Regions from separate parts of the Streptomyces formicae genome, predicted to be linked through region 2. Evidence: riboswitches for the same ligand, from Rfam matches in the RefSeq annotation. Region 2 holds a riboswitch; the other holds the start of a gene.
What was found. A riboswitch is a leader RNA that binds a small molecule or an ion and turns the genes downstream of it on or off. The one in region 2 is predicted to bind cobalamin.
Positions count from the first base shown of each region.

Region 1: another riboswitch for cobalamin. It lies ahead of KY5_RS15410 (ABC transporter substrate-binding protein); the one in region 2 lies ahead of cobN (cobaltochelatase subunit CobN).

Region 1 is NZ_CP022685.1:3,581,753-3,589,384, forward strand. Features, by position in the region: gene KY5_RS15385 (PLP-dependent cysteine synthase family protein) at 223-1,176, opposite strand; gene KY5_RS15390 (MoaD/ThiS family protein) at 1,189-1,467, opposite strand; gene KY5_RS43060 (putative leader peptide) at 1,584-1,694, opposite strand; gene KY5_RS15400 (ABC transporter ATP-binding protein) at 1,761-2,537, opposite strand; gene KY5_RS15405 (FecCD family ABC transporter permease) at 2,555-3,565, opposite strand; gene KY5_RS15410 (ABC transporter substrate-binding protein) at 3,679-4,650, opposite strand; cobalamin riboswitch at 4,694-4,846, opposite strand; gene KY5_RS15415 (Mov34/MPN/PAD-1 family protein) at 4,819-5,241, opposite strand; gene KY5_RS15420 (amino acid permease) at 5,326-6,792, opposite strand; gene KY5_RS15425 (DUF2017 domain-containing protein) at 7,164-7,632, opposite strand, start outside.
Region 2 is NZ_CP022685.1:7,076,964-7,084,595, forward strand. Features, by position in the region: gene cobN (cobaltochelatase subunit CobN) at 1-2,368, opposite strand, end outside; cobalamin riboswitch at 2,403-2,541, opposite strand; gene KY5_RS30925 (cobalamin biosynthesis protein CobG) at 2,659-4,320, shown strand; gene KY5_RS30930 (precorrin-8X methylmutase) at 4,332-4,958, shown strand; gene KY5_RS30935 (precorrin-2 C(20)-methyltransferase) at 4,955-6,538, shown strand; gene KY5_RS30940 (cobalt-precorrin-6A reductase) at 6,998-7,632, opposite strand, start outside.

The DNA of each region.
Region 1 (7,632 bases), 3.5 Mb from region 2:
CCCCGCTCCTCAAACGCCGGAGGGGCTGAATTTCCCAGCCCCTCCGGCGGGAGATTGCCAGCCCGTACGGCGGGAGATTCCCAACCGTCCGCTGGGGGAATCTCAGCCCACCCGGCGGGAGATTCCCAACCGTGCGGCGGCGGGGGGAATTCAGCCCGTCCGGCGTTTGAGGACGAACTCGGCGGAGCCGGTGATGGGCAGCTCCCCGGGGCGGCCGGAGCCCTACGCCCAGAGTTGGCCCTGGAGCGTCTCGATCGCCGCCTCGGTCGTCTCCGCCGTGTAGACGCCCGTCGACAGGTACTTCCAGCCGCCGTCGGCGACGACGAAGACGATGTCGGCGGGCTGGCCCGCCGCGACCGCCTTGCGGCCCACGCCGATGGCCGCGTGCAGCGCCGCGCCCGTGGAGACGCCCGCGAAGATGCCCTCCTCCTTGAGGAGTTCGCGGGTGCGGGTGACCGCGTCGGCCGAGCCGACGGAGAAGCGGGTGGTCAGGACGGAGGCGTCGTACAGCTCGGGGACGAAGCCCTCGTCGAGGTTGCGCAGGCCGTAGACGAGGTCGTCGTAGCGGGGTTCCGCCGCGACGATCTTGATGTCCGGCTTCTGCTCGCGGAGGTAGCGGCCGACGCCCATGAGCGTGCCCGTGGTGCCGAGGCCCGCCACGAAGTGGGTGATGGAGGGGAGGTCGGTGAGGATCTCCGGGCCCGTCGTGGCGTAGTGGGCGCCCGCGTTGTCGGGGTTGCCGTACTGGTAGAGCATCACCCAGTCCGGGTGCTCGGCGGACAGCTCCTTGGCCACGCGTACGGCCGTGTTGGAGCCGCCCGCCGCGGGGGACGAGATGATCTCGGCGCCCCACATCGCGAGCAGGTCGCGCCGCTCCTGCGAGGTGTTCTCCGGCATGACGCACACGATGCGGTAGCCCTTGAGCTTGGCCGCCATGGCGAGCGAGATGCCGGTGTTGCCCGAGGTCGGCTCCAGGATCGTGCAGCCGGGCGTCAACCGGCCGTCCTTCTCCGCCTGTTCGACCATGTGGAGGGCCGGGCGGTCCTTGATGGATCCGGTCGGGTTGCGGTCCTCCAGCTTGGCCCAGATGCGGACGTCGTCCGACGGGGAGAGGCGCGGCAGGCGGACGAGCGGCGTGTTGCCGACCGCGGCGAGCGGGGAGTCGTAGCGAGGCATCCGGGATCGGGCCTAGACCATGCCGCCGGCCACGGCCGGCAGGATCGTGACGCTGTCGCCGTCGGCGAGCTTGGTGGAGATGCCGTCCAGGAAGCGGACGTCCTCGTCGTTGAGGTACACGTTCACGAAGCGGCGCAGCTTGCCGTCGTCCACGATGCGCTCGGCGATGCCCGCGTGCCGCGAGTCGAGGTCGGTGAAGAGCTCGGCGAGGGTGTCTCCGCTGCCCTGGACGGCCTTCTCGCCGTCGGTGTAGGTGCGGAGGATGGTCGGGATGCGGACCTCGATGGCCATGGCGGGCTCCTGTCGGGAGTCGATGGTGCGGGTGGCGGGCGCGCGGCGGCCCTGATCCTTGCGGTGCTGCGTACGAGAATGCGACGCCGCGGCACACGGCCGTGCGGCGGAACGGTTCAGCCGGAACAGATCGCGCTGGCGAGGCGGCACAGGTCGACGTGCAGGCGCGCGACAAGCAGCACGGGCGGTGCGCTCTTCGTCTCTTCGCTCACGTCATGGGGAACCATGCGGTCATCGTATCGATTCCCGGTCCGGATCCCGGAATGTGATCTCACCTGGTGGACGGAATCCGTTCAGGATGCGGGCGGCGGCAGATAGACGACGTTCGGGGCGCCGGTCACCGGGTGGGTGCTGACCTCGGCCGTCACTCCGTACACGGTGGCGAGCAGCTCGGCCGTGAGCACCTCCTTCGGCGCCCCCGAGGCGACGAGACGGCCGCCGTCGAGGACGTAGAGGCGGTCGCAGTAGTACGCCGCGAGGTTCAGGTCGTGCAGGGCGAGCAGGTTCGTCGTGCCCAAGTCCCGCACCAGGGAGAGGATCTCGAGCTGGTAGCGGATGTCCAGGTGGTTGGTGGGTTCGTCGAGTACGACGAGGGTGGGGCGCTGCACGAGGGCGCGGGCCATCAGGGCGCGCTGGCGTTCGCCGCCGGAGAGCGAGGGGAACGCGCGGTGCGCGAGGGCCGCGACCCCGACCCGGTCGAGCGCGGCCCGCACCAGCTCCTCGTCGGCCGCCGTGTCCGCCTCCCAGAAGCGCTTGTGCGGGGAGCGGCCCATGGCGACCACCTGCTCGACGGTCAGCTCGAAGGCGGCCTGCCCGTCCTGCGGCACGGTGGCGAGGCGCCTGGCGCGCGCCTTCGCGGACATCGCGCCCAGGTCGTCGCCGTCCAGGAGGGCACGGCCGCCGGACGCGCGCAGGGTGCCGTACACACAGCGCAGCAGCGTCGTCTTGCCGCTGCCGTTGGGGCCGACGACGCCGACGGTCTCGCCGGGGGCCGCGGTGAGGTCGACGCCGTCCACCAGGCGCCTGCCGTCGATCTCGTACGAGATCCCCTCGGTGCGCAGTTCCCCCACGGGAGCGTTCTGGTCGGTCATGCCGGGACTCCTTCGGTGCGCCGCCGCAGCAGCCAGAGGAAGAACGGGCCTCCGGTCAGCGCGGTGAGCACGCCGACGGGGATGTCCTGCGGCGCGGCGACGGTGCGCGCGGCGAGGTCGGCGACGACCAGGAAGACCGCGCCCAGCAGCGCCACCACGGGGAGCAGCGGGCGGTGCGCGGCGCCGACGAGCATGCGGGCGGCGTGCGGCACCATCAGGCCGACGAATCCGATGGCCCCGCTGTACGCGACCAGGACGCCGGTCAGGAGGGAGGCGAAGACGAAGACCGCGGCGCGGAAGCGTGCCGTGTCCAGGCCGAGGACGGTGGCGCCCTCCTCGCCGACGAGCAGCAGGTCGAGGGGGCGGGCGAGCGCCATGAGCAGGGCCGTGCCGACGACCAGGGCGCAGCAGGGCAGGGCGAGCATGTCCCAGCGGGCGCTGCCGAGGCCGCCGAGCGTCCAGTACAGGACTTCCTTGAGGTGGTCCGCGCTGTCCGCGGTGACCAGGATGAGGCTGGTCAGGGCGGTCAGGATGTACGAGACGGCGACGCCCGCGAGGATCAGGCGCCCGGTCGCGAAGCCGCCGCCGCTCCTGGCAAGGGAGTAGACGAGGACCAGTGAGACCAGCGCGCCCGCGAAGGCGGCGGCGGGGATCGTGACGGTGGTCGCGAGGGCCGAGCCGACGCCGAAGGTGCCGCCGAGCACGATGGCGCCGACCGCGCCGACGGAGGCGCCCGAGGAGACGCCGAGCAGGAACGGGTCGGCGAGGGGGTTGCGGACGAGGGCCTGGAGGACGGTGCCGATGACGGCGAGTCCCGCGCCGACGGCTGCGCCGAGCAGGACCCTGGGGAGTCTCACGTCCAGCACGATGGTTCTGAAGGGGGAGGGGTCCGCGCGGCCCGTGAGGATCTCCATGACGTCCCCTGGCGGGATGCGGACGGAGCCCAGGGCGAGCCCGGCGATGATCGCTGCCGCGAGGGCTGTCGCAAGGACTGCGCAGATCAACAGGTGCTGTCCCCGGGACCTGCGTCTATCGCCCTTCGGGCTCGTCCTCAAACGCCGGACGGGCTGGAAGATCCGCCCCGCGGGCTGCGTCACCCGAGGCTGGGTCTGCTGGTCGCTCACAGCTGCGCCGCCAGCTTCTCCACCGCCTTGGGTGCTCGTACTCCCGTGACCATGTCCGAGAGCGGCAGGACCGCGAAGCTCTTGTTCTTGATGGCGGGGACGTCCGCGAGGGCCGGGTCGTCGAGGAGGCGCTTCTTCTTCTGGGCGACCGTCGTCGCGCCGTAGTCGAGGATCACGATGGTCTCGGGGTGGCGGTCCACGACCGTCTCCCAGGAGGCGTCGGCGAAGGACTTGTCGACGTCGGCGACGATGTTGCGGCCGCCCGCCCGCTCGATGATGTCGTTGCCGATGCCCCGGCCGCCGACCGTGAACGCCGTCTTGTCGCCGCTGTCGTAGACGAAGACGGAACGGGGCTTCTTGCCCTTCAGCTTCTTGGTCGTGGCAGCCAGTTCGCGCTCGGCGCCGCCGACCCACTTGTCGGCGCGGTCGCGCACCCCGAAGGTGGCGCCGACCTCGCGGACCTCGCGGAAGACGTCGTTCATGGTGACGGGGCGCTTCGCGCAGCCCTCGACGTTCAGGCGGCTCTCGATGCCCGACTTGGCGAGCGCGGAGCGGCTGCGGCCGTCGCTGGAGAGGAAGGCGCTCGCGTAACCGCCGTACACGAAGTCGGGGTTGGCGGCGAGCAGCTTCTCGTAGGAGGGGTACTCCTTGGCGACGACGGGGAGGGCGTCGTACGCCTTCGCGTACTTCGGCAGGACCTTGTCGTCGAGGTAGGCCGTGCCCGCCATGCGGTCCTCGAGGCCGAGTTCCAGCATCACCTCGGTGGCGTGCTGGTTCATGGTGACGGCGCGCTTCGGCGGTGCGTCGTACGTCGTCCTCACACCGCAGTTGGTGACGGTGTACGGGAATCCGGCGGCCTTGGCGGCGGGCTTCGTGTCACCGTCGGAGTCCGAGGAGGAGCATGCGGCGAGCGGGACGAGCAGGGTGGCCGCGGCGAGCGCGCGTATGCCGGTGTGACGGCGGGACATGGCTGAGCTGCCTCCTCCAGGGGATTTCCGCGTCCCCTGCGTAGCGTGGAGGAAGGCGGCAGGTCAGTTCCTGACTCCCCCGCCCCCGGTGCGGGGTGGGGTCACAGTGGCGGGACCGTGCCGGGTTCGCACCGGCTTCCTGGCTCCTGCCGCCCTCATGAGTAAAGCTCAGTATGCCTGTACGACCTTTACCTCTTCCTCGGTGACCTCGCCCTCCACGATCCGGTACGAGCGGAACTGGAAGGGGCCCGCGTCGTCGGTGTCGGCCGTGGAGACCAGGACGTAGTGCGCGCCGGGCTCGTTGGCGTAGGTGATGTCGGTGCGCGAGGGGTAGGCCTCGGTCGCGGTGTGCGAGTGGTAGACGATCACCGGCTCCTCGTCGCGGTCGTCCATCTCGCGGTAGAGCTTGAGCAGGTCGGTCGAGTCGAACTCGTAGAACGTGGGCGAGCGGGCCGCGTTCAGCATCGGGATGAAGCGCTCGGGGCGGCCGGTGCCTTCCGGGCCCGCGACCACACCGCAGGCCTCGTCGGGGTGGTCCTGGCGCGCGTGCGCGACGATCTGGTCGTGGAGGGCCTGGGTGATGGTCAGCATGGCAGCCAGGATAAGCAGAGGGGCCGGTCCGTACCGAGGAGTGGTACGAACCGGCCCACATGCTGGGATCCAGCGGTTGCCGCGCTACTTCACCGCGTCCTGCGACTCGGCCTTGCCGCCGGACGCCTGCGGGTTCCCGCGCTGCATGACCAGGTAGCCGACGCCCAGGATCAGGGCCCAGACGGGAGCCGCGTAGAGCGAGATGCGCGCGTCCTTGTCGATGCCCATCATCACGATCACCATGCCGATGAAGGCGAGGGCGAACCAGCTCGTGTACGGGGCGCCGGGCGCCCGGAAGGTGGACTGCGGCAGCTCGCCGCGGTCGGCCTTGCGGCGGTACTTGATCTGGCAGACCAGGATCATGATCCAGGCCCACATGCCGGAGATGGTCGCGAAGGAGACGACGTAGTTGAACGCCTCGCCCGGCCACTGGTAGTTGATCCAGACGCCGACCAGCATCAGCGCGGCGGAGAAGGTCGTGCCGACGAGCGGCAGGCCGTTCTTCGTGAGCTTGGTGAAGAACTTCGGGCCCTGGCCGTTCATCGCCAGGTCGCGCAGCATGCGGCCGGTGGAGTACATGCCGGAGTTGCAGGAGGAGAGCGCGGCCGTCAGGACGACGAAGTTGACGATCGCCGCGCCGATGCCGAGGCCCATCTTGTCGAAGGCGGCGACGAACGGCGAGACGCCCGGCACGAACTCCGTCCACGGGACGACCGAGAGGATCATGATGAGCGCGCCGACGTAGAAGACGGCGATGCGCCACGGCACGGTGTTGATGGCCTTGGGCAGGACGGTCTTCGGGTCCTTGGACTCGCCCGCGGTGACGCCGACGAGCTCGACGGCGAGGAAGGCGAACATCACGATCTGCAGCGTCATCAGCGTGGAGCCGATGCCGTTGGGGAAGAAGCCGCCCTGGTCCCACAGGTGGGTGACGGAGGCGGTGTCACCGGCGTCGGAGAAGCCGATGGTGAGGATGCCGACGCAGATCAGGATCATGCCGATGATCGCGGTGACCTTGACCATCGAGAACCAGAACTCGAGCTCGCCGAAGAGCTTCACGGAGATCAGGTTGGCGCCGTAGAGGATGACCGTGAAGATCAGCGCGTATCCCCATTGCGGAATGGAGTCATGTGTCCAGTACTGCATGTACTGGGCGGCCGCCGTGACTTCCGTGATGCCGGTGACGACCCAGAAGAGCCAGTACGTCCAGCCGGTCACGTACCCGAAGAACGGGCCGATGAATTCACGCGCGTACTCCGAGAAGGAGCCCGAAACGGCGCGGTACATGAGGAGCTCGCCGAGCGCCCGCATGATGAAGAAGATGACGAGGCCCGCGATGGCGTACGCCAGGATGAGGCTGGGCCCGGCCTTGTGAATGGCCTTGCCCGCGCCGAGGAACAGGCCGGTGCCGATGGCACCGCCGATCGCGATCATCTGGATCTGCCGGGCCCCGAGCCCGCGCTGGTAACCCTCGCCCTCGCCGGACTGCCCGGCGGCGGACTGCCCGGCCTCATTGCCGTCGTGATGCTCTTCGACCTGCACTGAGGTCATGGTGACGCCTTTCTCCATGCTGATCCGCGCCCGCACATCTGCGTTGTGGCTGCGGATCAGGTCCTGATCCCCCCGGATATGGAATGGAGTGCTACCGGCGGTCTGCCGGCTGGAGCGCCCCCGGCGACATGGGTGGCGTCGCCGAGTGGTCGTGAAGATTTATCACGGCGGCAACAGTGACGCTTTGAGCCACATGTGGCTCACGTCACTGGAAGAAGCGGACAAAGTTCTCTTGCGCCGCCATAAAAGGGCACTGGCTTGACGGGATCGTTATCCGGATTTGAGCGTCCGCTGAGCGAACGGTGCGGGAGCGCCGCAGAATACTGCTATATACACCGAGTCTCGGGAGTGCCCGCCCCGCGATGCCCGGGTCACTGCTCCAGCAACGTCTCGACCAGCGTTTCCTGGAGCCCGCCGAGCCACAGGTAGGCCATCACCATCGGCTTGCGCGGGTCGGAGTCGGGGAGGCGGTAGAGCAGATCCGCGTCCTCCTCGTCGGTGACGTCGAGGCGCGTGCCGATCGCGAGACGCAGGTCGTTGAGCGAGCCGAGCCAGTGCCGCGACTCCTCGACCGACAGTTTCAGGACAGCTCCGCCCTCGCCCGACGCCGTCATCGCGTCCAGGGAGCGGATCACGACCAGGGCGTCGTCGCGCTTCTTGGCCCGCAGGTCGTTCTCCGTGAAGCGCCGGAACTCGGCCGAATACGCGCGCAGTTCCTCCGGGTCGCCGACGGCGCCCTGCTCGCTGCCGGGACCGCCGTAGGCGTCGGGGAGCAGACGCATCATCACCGGGTCGGTGGGCGGCTCGCTCGGACCCTCGGCGAAGAGCTCGGCGAGCGGA
Region 2 (7,632 bases):
GGACGAAGCGGCCGTCCAACGCCCTTACGGCGTTGTCCAGTTCGGCTGTCGTGGCGGCGAGGCGGGGCACCACCTCGCGGGCCGCGAACTCCAGGATGGCGGCGACCTGTTCACCCTGGTCGGCGGGGACGGCCGACAGGTCCCAGTCCGCGTCGTCCATCGCCTGGACCAGGGCGCGGGCCTTGTCCTCGGCCTCGTCGGCGCTGACGCGCGTCGCCGCCGACTCGTCGAGGCCCAACGCCTCCCGCAGGCCCGGCAGGGCCGTCGTGCCGCCCCAGATCTGGCGGGCGCGCAGGATCGCCAGGACGAGGTTGACGCGGTCGGCGCCCGCCGGGGCGGCGCCGAGGACGTGCAGGCCGTCGCGGATCTGCATGTCCTTGATCTCGCAGAGCCAGCCGTCGACGTGCAGCAGGAAGTCGTCGAAGCCGTCGTCCCCGGGGCGCTCCTCCAGGCCGAGGTCGTGGTCCAGCTTCGCGGCCTGGATGAGCGTCCAGATCTGCGCGCGGATCGCGGGCAGCTTCGCCGGGTCCATGGAGCTGATCTGGGCGTACTCGTCCAGGAGCTGCTCCAGGCGCGCGATGTCGCCGTAGGAGTCGGCGCGGGCCATCGGCGGCACCAGGTGGTCGATGAGCGTGGCGTGCACGCGGCGCTTGGCCTGGGTGCCCTCGCCCGGGTCGTTGACCAGGAAGGGGTAGATGAGGGGAAGGTCACCGAGGGCGGCGTCGGGGCCGCAGGCCGCGGAGAGGCCCGCGTTCTTGCCCGGCAGCCACTCCAGGTTGCCGTGCTTGCCGAGGTGGATCATCGCGTCGGCACCGAAACCGCCGTCCGCCGAGGACGCGGCGATCCAGCGGTACGCCGCCAAGTAGTGGTGCGAGGGCGGCAGATCGGGGTCGTGGTAGATCGCGATGGGGTTCTCGCCGAAGCCGCGCGGCGGCTGGATGAGGATCAGCAGGTTGCCGCGGCGCAGGGCGGCGAGCACGATGTCGCCCTCGGGGTCGCCGCCGTTGCCCACCCGGGACCTGTCGAGGAACATCTCGCCGGGCGGCGGACCCCAGTGCTGCTCGACGGACTCGCGCAGCTCCTGCGGGAGCGTCGCGTACCAGCGCTTGTAGTCGGCGGCCGGGATGCGCACCGGGTTGGCGGCGAGCTGCTCGTCGGTGAGCCACTCCTGGTCGTGCCCGCCCGCGTCGATCAGCGCGCGGATCAGCTCGTCGCCGTCGCCGGAGACGAGGCCGGGGATCTCCTCGGAGGCACCGAAGTCGTAACCCTCGCCGATGAGCCTGCGAAGGAGCGCCACAGCGGACGCGGGGGTGTCGAGGCCCACCGCGTTGCCGATGCGGGAGTGCTTGGTCGGGTAGGCGGAGAGCACGAGGGCCAGGCGCTTGTCGGCGGCCGGAATGTGCTTCAGACGGGCGTGCCGTACGGCGATACCGGCGACCCGCGCCGCGCGCTCGGCGTCGGCCACGTAGGCCGGGAGCCCGTCCTCGTCGATCTCCTTGAACGAGAACGGCACGGTGATCAGGCGGCCGTCGAACTCCGGCACCGCGATCTGGCTCGCGGCGTCGAGCGGCGAGACGCCCTCGTCGTTCTCCTCCCAGGCCGCGCGGGACCCGGTCAGGCAGAGCGCCTGGAGGATCGGCACGTCGAGGCCGGTCAGGGCGCCCGCGTCCCACGACTCGTCGTCGCCGCCCGCCGACGCCTCGGCGGGCTTGGTGCCGCCGGCCGCGAGGACGGTGGTCACGATGGTGTCGGCGGCGCGCAGCTCCTCGATGAGCTCCGGTTCGGGGGCGCGCAGCGAGGCGACGTACAGCGGCAGCGGGCGGGCGCCCGCGTCCTCGATGGCGCCGCACAGGGCGTCCACGAACGCGGTGTTGCCGCTCATGTGGTGGGCGCGGTAGTAGAGCACCGCGACGGTCGGGCCCGCCACGTCGCGGGCGGTGCGTTCGAGGGGGCCCCAGGAGGGGGCGGGCGCGGGCGGCTCGAAGCCGTGCCCGGTGAGCAGCACGGTGTCGGAGAGGAAGCGGGCCAGCTGCTCCAGGTTGGCGGGGCCGCCGTGCGCCAGGTAGGCGTGGGCCTCCGCGGCGATGCCGACCGGCACGGTGGAGGAGGCCATCAGCTGGGCGTCGGGGGCCTGTTCACCGGTGAGCACGACGACCGGCAGGCCGCTCGCGGTCAGCTGGTCGAGGCCGTCCTGCCAGGCGCGGACACCGCCGAGGAGGCGTACGACGACGAGCTCGGCGCCGTCGAGCAGCGCGGGGAGCTCGGCCAGGTCGAGGCGGGAGGGGTTGGCGAACCTGTAGTCGACGGGACCCTCCGCAGCGCGGGCGCTGAGCAGGTCGGTGTCGGAGGTCGACAGCAGCAGAAGCATGCGGGCGCAGGCCTTCCTCGGGGTGTCCGCGCCCCGGGTGGTCGTGTTGGACGGCAGGAGTTCCTGGCTCACCCCACACGGGTGGGGCTCACAGTGGCGGGACCGCGCCGGATTCGCACCGGGCTTCCTCCTTCGGGTCCTGGTGGACCCACGCCGTCGCTGGCGTCGGCGGACCTGGCGGTCCGCCGCCTGCATAGTAAGTCCTGCCCAGGTCGCGGCGGGCGGCCACCTGCCCGGACGGCCGGTATCGGGAGGCACCCCGCCGGATCCGCGTGGGTATGCTCGCCGCCATGCCGCCCACCCGAGCAACCTCCACACAACAGGGCGAATCCCTCATACGTGACCGGGGCGACGCCTGTCCCGGAGCCCTCCGACTGCACCGCGCCGACGACGGCTCGCTGGCCCGACTCCGGTTGCCCGGTGGCCTCTTGACGTCCCGTCAGGTCGAGGCTCTGGCCACCGCGGCCGAGCGTCTCGCGGACGGTCACCTCAGCGTCACCTCGCGCGGCAACGTCGAGCTGCGCGGCCTCGGCGATGCCTGCGGCGGCGAGCTCGCCACGCTCCTCGCGGACGCGGGCCTGCTCCCCTCCGAGCAGCACGAACGCGTCCGCAACGTGGTGGCGTCCCCCCTGGCCGGAATCGACGGACTGGGCCACGCCGACGTGCGGTTGTGGGCCCGTGAGCTGGACGGACTCCTCTGCGCGCAGGAGTGGACGCCGGAACTCTCCGGCCGCTTCCTGTTCGCCCTGGACGACGGGCGCGGTGACGTGGCGGGACTCGGCGCGGATGTGACCTTGATCGCAGAATCGACCGGGACGGCACTGTTGCTGCTCGGCGACGCGGCACACCGGGTCCCCGCCTCCGCCGCGCCCCGCGCCGCGCTGGCCGCGGCGGCCGCGTTCCTCGCGGCGGCGCGGGCGGCGGGCAACGGGGCTTGGCGGGTGCGGGAGCTGCCCGGGGGGCAGGGCGTGGGGGTGGCGAAGGCGCTGGAGGAGGCGGGGATCCCGGTGACGCCGGCTGAACGTGCGGCGCGTGACGGCTCCCCGAGGCTCGTCGGCCCGGCTGCTGCCGCTTCGGCTGCCGCTCCGGCTTCTGCCGCCTCGGCTGTTACTCCGGCCGCCGCTGCGGCTGGCCCTCTGGGGCTCGCCGACCCGGCGCAGGGCGGCCCGGCCGCTGGCCTGGCTCCCGCTGCTTCGGCTTCGGCTGCTGCTCCGGCTTCCGCCGCGCAGGCTGTCGCTCCGGCCCTCGGCGCCCCGACCGGGCCCCCGGCCGAGGGTGCCGCGGGCGCTCCGGACGGCCCTGCGGCCTCCGATGCCTCGGCTGTCGGTGCTCGGGGCGGTCCTGCGGCTTCCGGCCTTTCGGGGGCCGGTCCTGCTTCCGGTGTTCTGGGCTCGGCCGCCGCTACGCCCTCCGGCCCCCCGCCCCCGGGCGCCCGCCACGGCGCCGTGCTGGTGCAGGCGCCCCTCGGGCGGGTCAGCGTGGCCCAGTTGAGGGCGCTGCTGCCCGCGCCGGGGGGCGAGGTGCGGGTCACTCCCTGGCGCGGTTTCGTCGTTCCCGGGTTCACCGACGAGGCCGCGCGGGAGCGGCTGCGGGTGCTGGCCGACGCCGGGTTCGTCACGGAGCCCGGATCGCCCTGGCTGGGCGTCGGCGCCTGCACCGGGCGGCCCGGCTGCGCCAAGTCGCTCGCCGACGTCCGCGCCGACGCCGTGCCCGGCAACGGCGGACTCCCCGTCCACTGGTCCGGCTGCGAGCGGCGCTGCGGACATCCGCACGGCGACTGGGTGGACGTCCTCGCCACGGGGGACGGCCGCTACGAGGTGACCGTGCGCACCGGCGGCTCGGCCGTGCCCGTCACAGGACCCACGGTGGCCGACGCGGTCACCACGGCACGCGCGACCAGGCGTACGACGATCCCCATCACCACGACGACCCCTACGACCACCACGAGATGAGCGAGAGCACAGTGTTCGACTACGAGAAGGACGGCGCGGCGATCTACCGCGAGTCCTTTGCCACCATCCGCGCGGAGGCGGACCTCGCGGGGCTGCCCGCCGACGTCAGCCAGGTCGCGGTGCGGATGATCCACGCCTGCGGGATGGTCGACCTCGTGCGCGACCTCGCCTTCAGCCCCCAGGTGGTGGCCGACGCCCGCAAGGCGCTGCACGACGGGGCGCCGATCCTCTGCGACGCGAACATGGTCGCGAGCGGCGTCACCCGCAAGCGGCTCCCCGCGGACAACGAGGTGATCTGCACGCTCGCCGACCCGTCCGTGCCCGACCTCGCCGCGCGCCTCGGCACCACCCGCAGCGCCGCCGCCCTGGAACTGTGGCGCGACCGCCTGGAGGGCTCCGTCGTCGCCATCGGCAACGCGCCCACCGCGCTCTTCCGCCTCCTGGAGATGATCGAGGAAGGCGCCCCGCGCCCGGCCGCCGTGCTCGGCATACCGGTCGGCTTCGTCGGCGCCGCCGAGTCCAAGGACGCGCTGGCCGAACACGCCTCGGGGATCGAGTACTTGGTCGTACGAGGTCGTCGCGGCGGCAGTGCGATGGCCGCGGCGGCGATCAACGCGATTGCGAGCGAGACGGAGTGAACACCGAACAGGTCCCACAGGACCAGCAGGAGCAGCAGGGCCAGCAGCCTCAGCAGCTCCAACAAGCCCAGCAGGGAAGGCTCTTCGGGGTCGGGCTCGGTCCCGGCGACCCGTCGCTGATGACCGTCCGCGCCGTCGAGGTCATCGCTGCCGCCGACGTGATCGCCTACCACTCCGCACGGCACGGCCGCTCCATCGCCCGCTCGATCGCGGCCGCGCACCTCCGCGCCGACCACATCGAGGAGCCGCTGGTCTACCCCGTCACCACGGAGACCACGGACCACCCCGGTGGCTACCGGGGCGCACTCGACGACTTCTACGAGGAGGCGGCGGCCCGGCTCGCCGCGCACCTCGACGCGGGCCGCACGGTCGCCGTCCTCGCCGAGGGCGACCCGCTCTTCTACGGCTCCTACCAGCACATGCACAAGCGCCTCGCCGACCGCTACCCGACCGAGGTGATCCCCGGCGTGACCTCGGTCAGCGCGGCGGCGGCCCGGCTCGGGGAGCCGCTGGTGGAGGCCGAGGAGGTCCTCACGATCCTGCCGGGCACGCTCCCCGAGGAGGAGCTCGCCGCGCGCCTCGCGGCGACGGACTCGGCGGTCGTGATGAAGCTCGGCCGCACCTTCGGCAAGGTGCGCGGCGCCCTGGACCGCGCGGGCCGTCTCGACGAGGCCCGCTACGTCGAGCGCGCCACGATGGAGGGCGAGCGCACCGGCCGACTGGCCGACGTGGACCCGGAGTCGGTGCCGTACTTCTCGGTGGCGGTGCTGCCGAGCAGGGTGGCCCCGCTGACCGGCGGACCCGCGCCCGAGCCCTCGGCGGACCCGGCGCGCGGCGAGGTCGTCGTCGTCGGCACGGGACCCGCGGGGCCCCTGTGGCTGACCCCCGAGACGCGCGGCGCGCTCGCCGCCGCGGACGATCTGGTCGGCTACACCACCTACCTGGACCGCGTGCCGCGCCGCCCCGGACAGCTCAGGCACGGCTCCGACAACCGCGTCGAGTCCGAACGCGCCGAGTTCGCCCTGCAGTTGGCGCAGCGGGGCCGTCGCGTCGCGGTCGTCTCCGGCGGCGACCCCGGTGTCTTCGCGATGGCCACGGCCGTACTCGAAGTCGCCTCGCAGGACGCGTACGCGGACGTCCCGGTGCGGGTGCTGCCCGGTGTCACCGCGGCCAACGCGGCGGCGGCCCGCGCGGGTGCGCCGCTCGGCCACGACTACGCCACGCTCTCCCTCTCCGACCGGCTCAAGCCGTGGGAGGTCATCGCGGAACGGCTCGCGGCGGCGGCTTCGGCGGATCTGGTGCTCGCGCTGTACAACCCCGGCTCGCGCAGCAGGACCTGGCAGGTGGGCAAGGCGAGGGAGCTGCTCCTTGAGCATCGCGCCCCCGACACTCCTGTGGTCCTCGCCCGTGACGTGGGCGGTCCCGAGGAGAGCATCCGCATCGTCCGCCTCGCCGACCTGGATCCGTCGGAGGTCGACATGCGGACGCTGCTGATCGTCGGCTCCTCGCAGACGGAGGTCGTGCGACGCGGGGACGGGGAGCAGGTCGTGTGGACGCCGAGGCGCTATCCGGAAGCCTGAGTCCCGCTGCCGCCTTTTTGCTGCGGGCGCGTCGTGGTTGATCGCGCAGTTCCCCGCGCCCCTGAAGGGGCACCCTCCTCACGGAGGCGTGGGGACGTGTTCTTGGGGGCGCGGGGAACTGCGCGCCCAGCTCACAACGACCCGCACCTAACCACGCGTCCGCTGCCGCCTTTTTGCTGCGGGTGCGTCGTGGTTGATCGCGCAGTTCCTCGCGCCCCTGATGGGGCACCCCCCTTACGGAGGCGTGGGGACGTGTTCTTGGGGGCGCGGGGAACTGCGCGCCCAGCTCACAACGACCCGCACCTAACCACGCGTCCGCTGCCGCCTTTTTGCTGCGGGTGCGTCGTGGTTGATCGCGCAGTTCCTCGCGCCCCTGATGGGGCACCCCCCTCACGGGGGCGTGGGGACGTGTTTCTAGGGGCGCGGGGAACTGCGCGCCCGGCCCACAACGACCCGCACCTAACCACGCACCAGACGCACCCAGTCAACGGCGCCCCGCGGCGAGGCGACCACAGCGACCCCCTCCGGGCCAGGAGGTCGCCGAACCACCACCACAGGAACCCCCGCCTCGCGCGCAGCGACAAGCTTCGGCGACGTGGCCGACCCCCCACTGTCCTTCGTCACCACGACATCGATCCCCTGCCGACGCAACAGCTCCCGCTCCCCGTCGAGCGAGAACGGCCCCCGATCGAGCAGCACCTCCATGCGCGCGGGGAACGGCGGCTCGGGCGCGTCGACGGAACGTACGAGGAACCAAAGATCGGCCAGCTCGGACCCGGAGAACGCCGCGAGCCCCATCCGCCCCGTGGTGAGGAACACCCGCTCACCCAGCCCGGGCAGGGCCCGCGCCGCCTCCTCCAGGGAACCGACCACGCGCCAGTCGTCCCCCTCACCCGCGACCCACCCGGGCCTGCGCAGCGCGAGCAGGGGAACATGGGCGAGTGCGGCGGCCGCCGCCGCGTTGAACGAGATCGTCCCTGCGAAAGGATGGGTGGCGTCGATGAGCGCGTCCACGCGGTGCTCGCGCAGCCAGTCGGCGAGCCCCTCGACCCCGCCGAAGCCACCGACGCGGACCTCGCCGGGCGGCAGCCGGG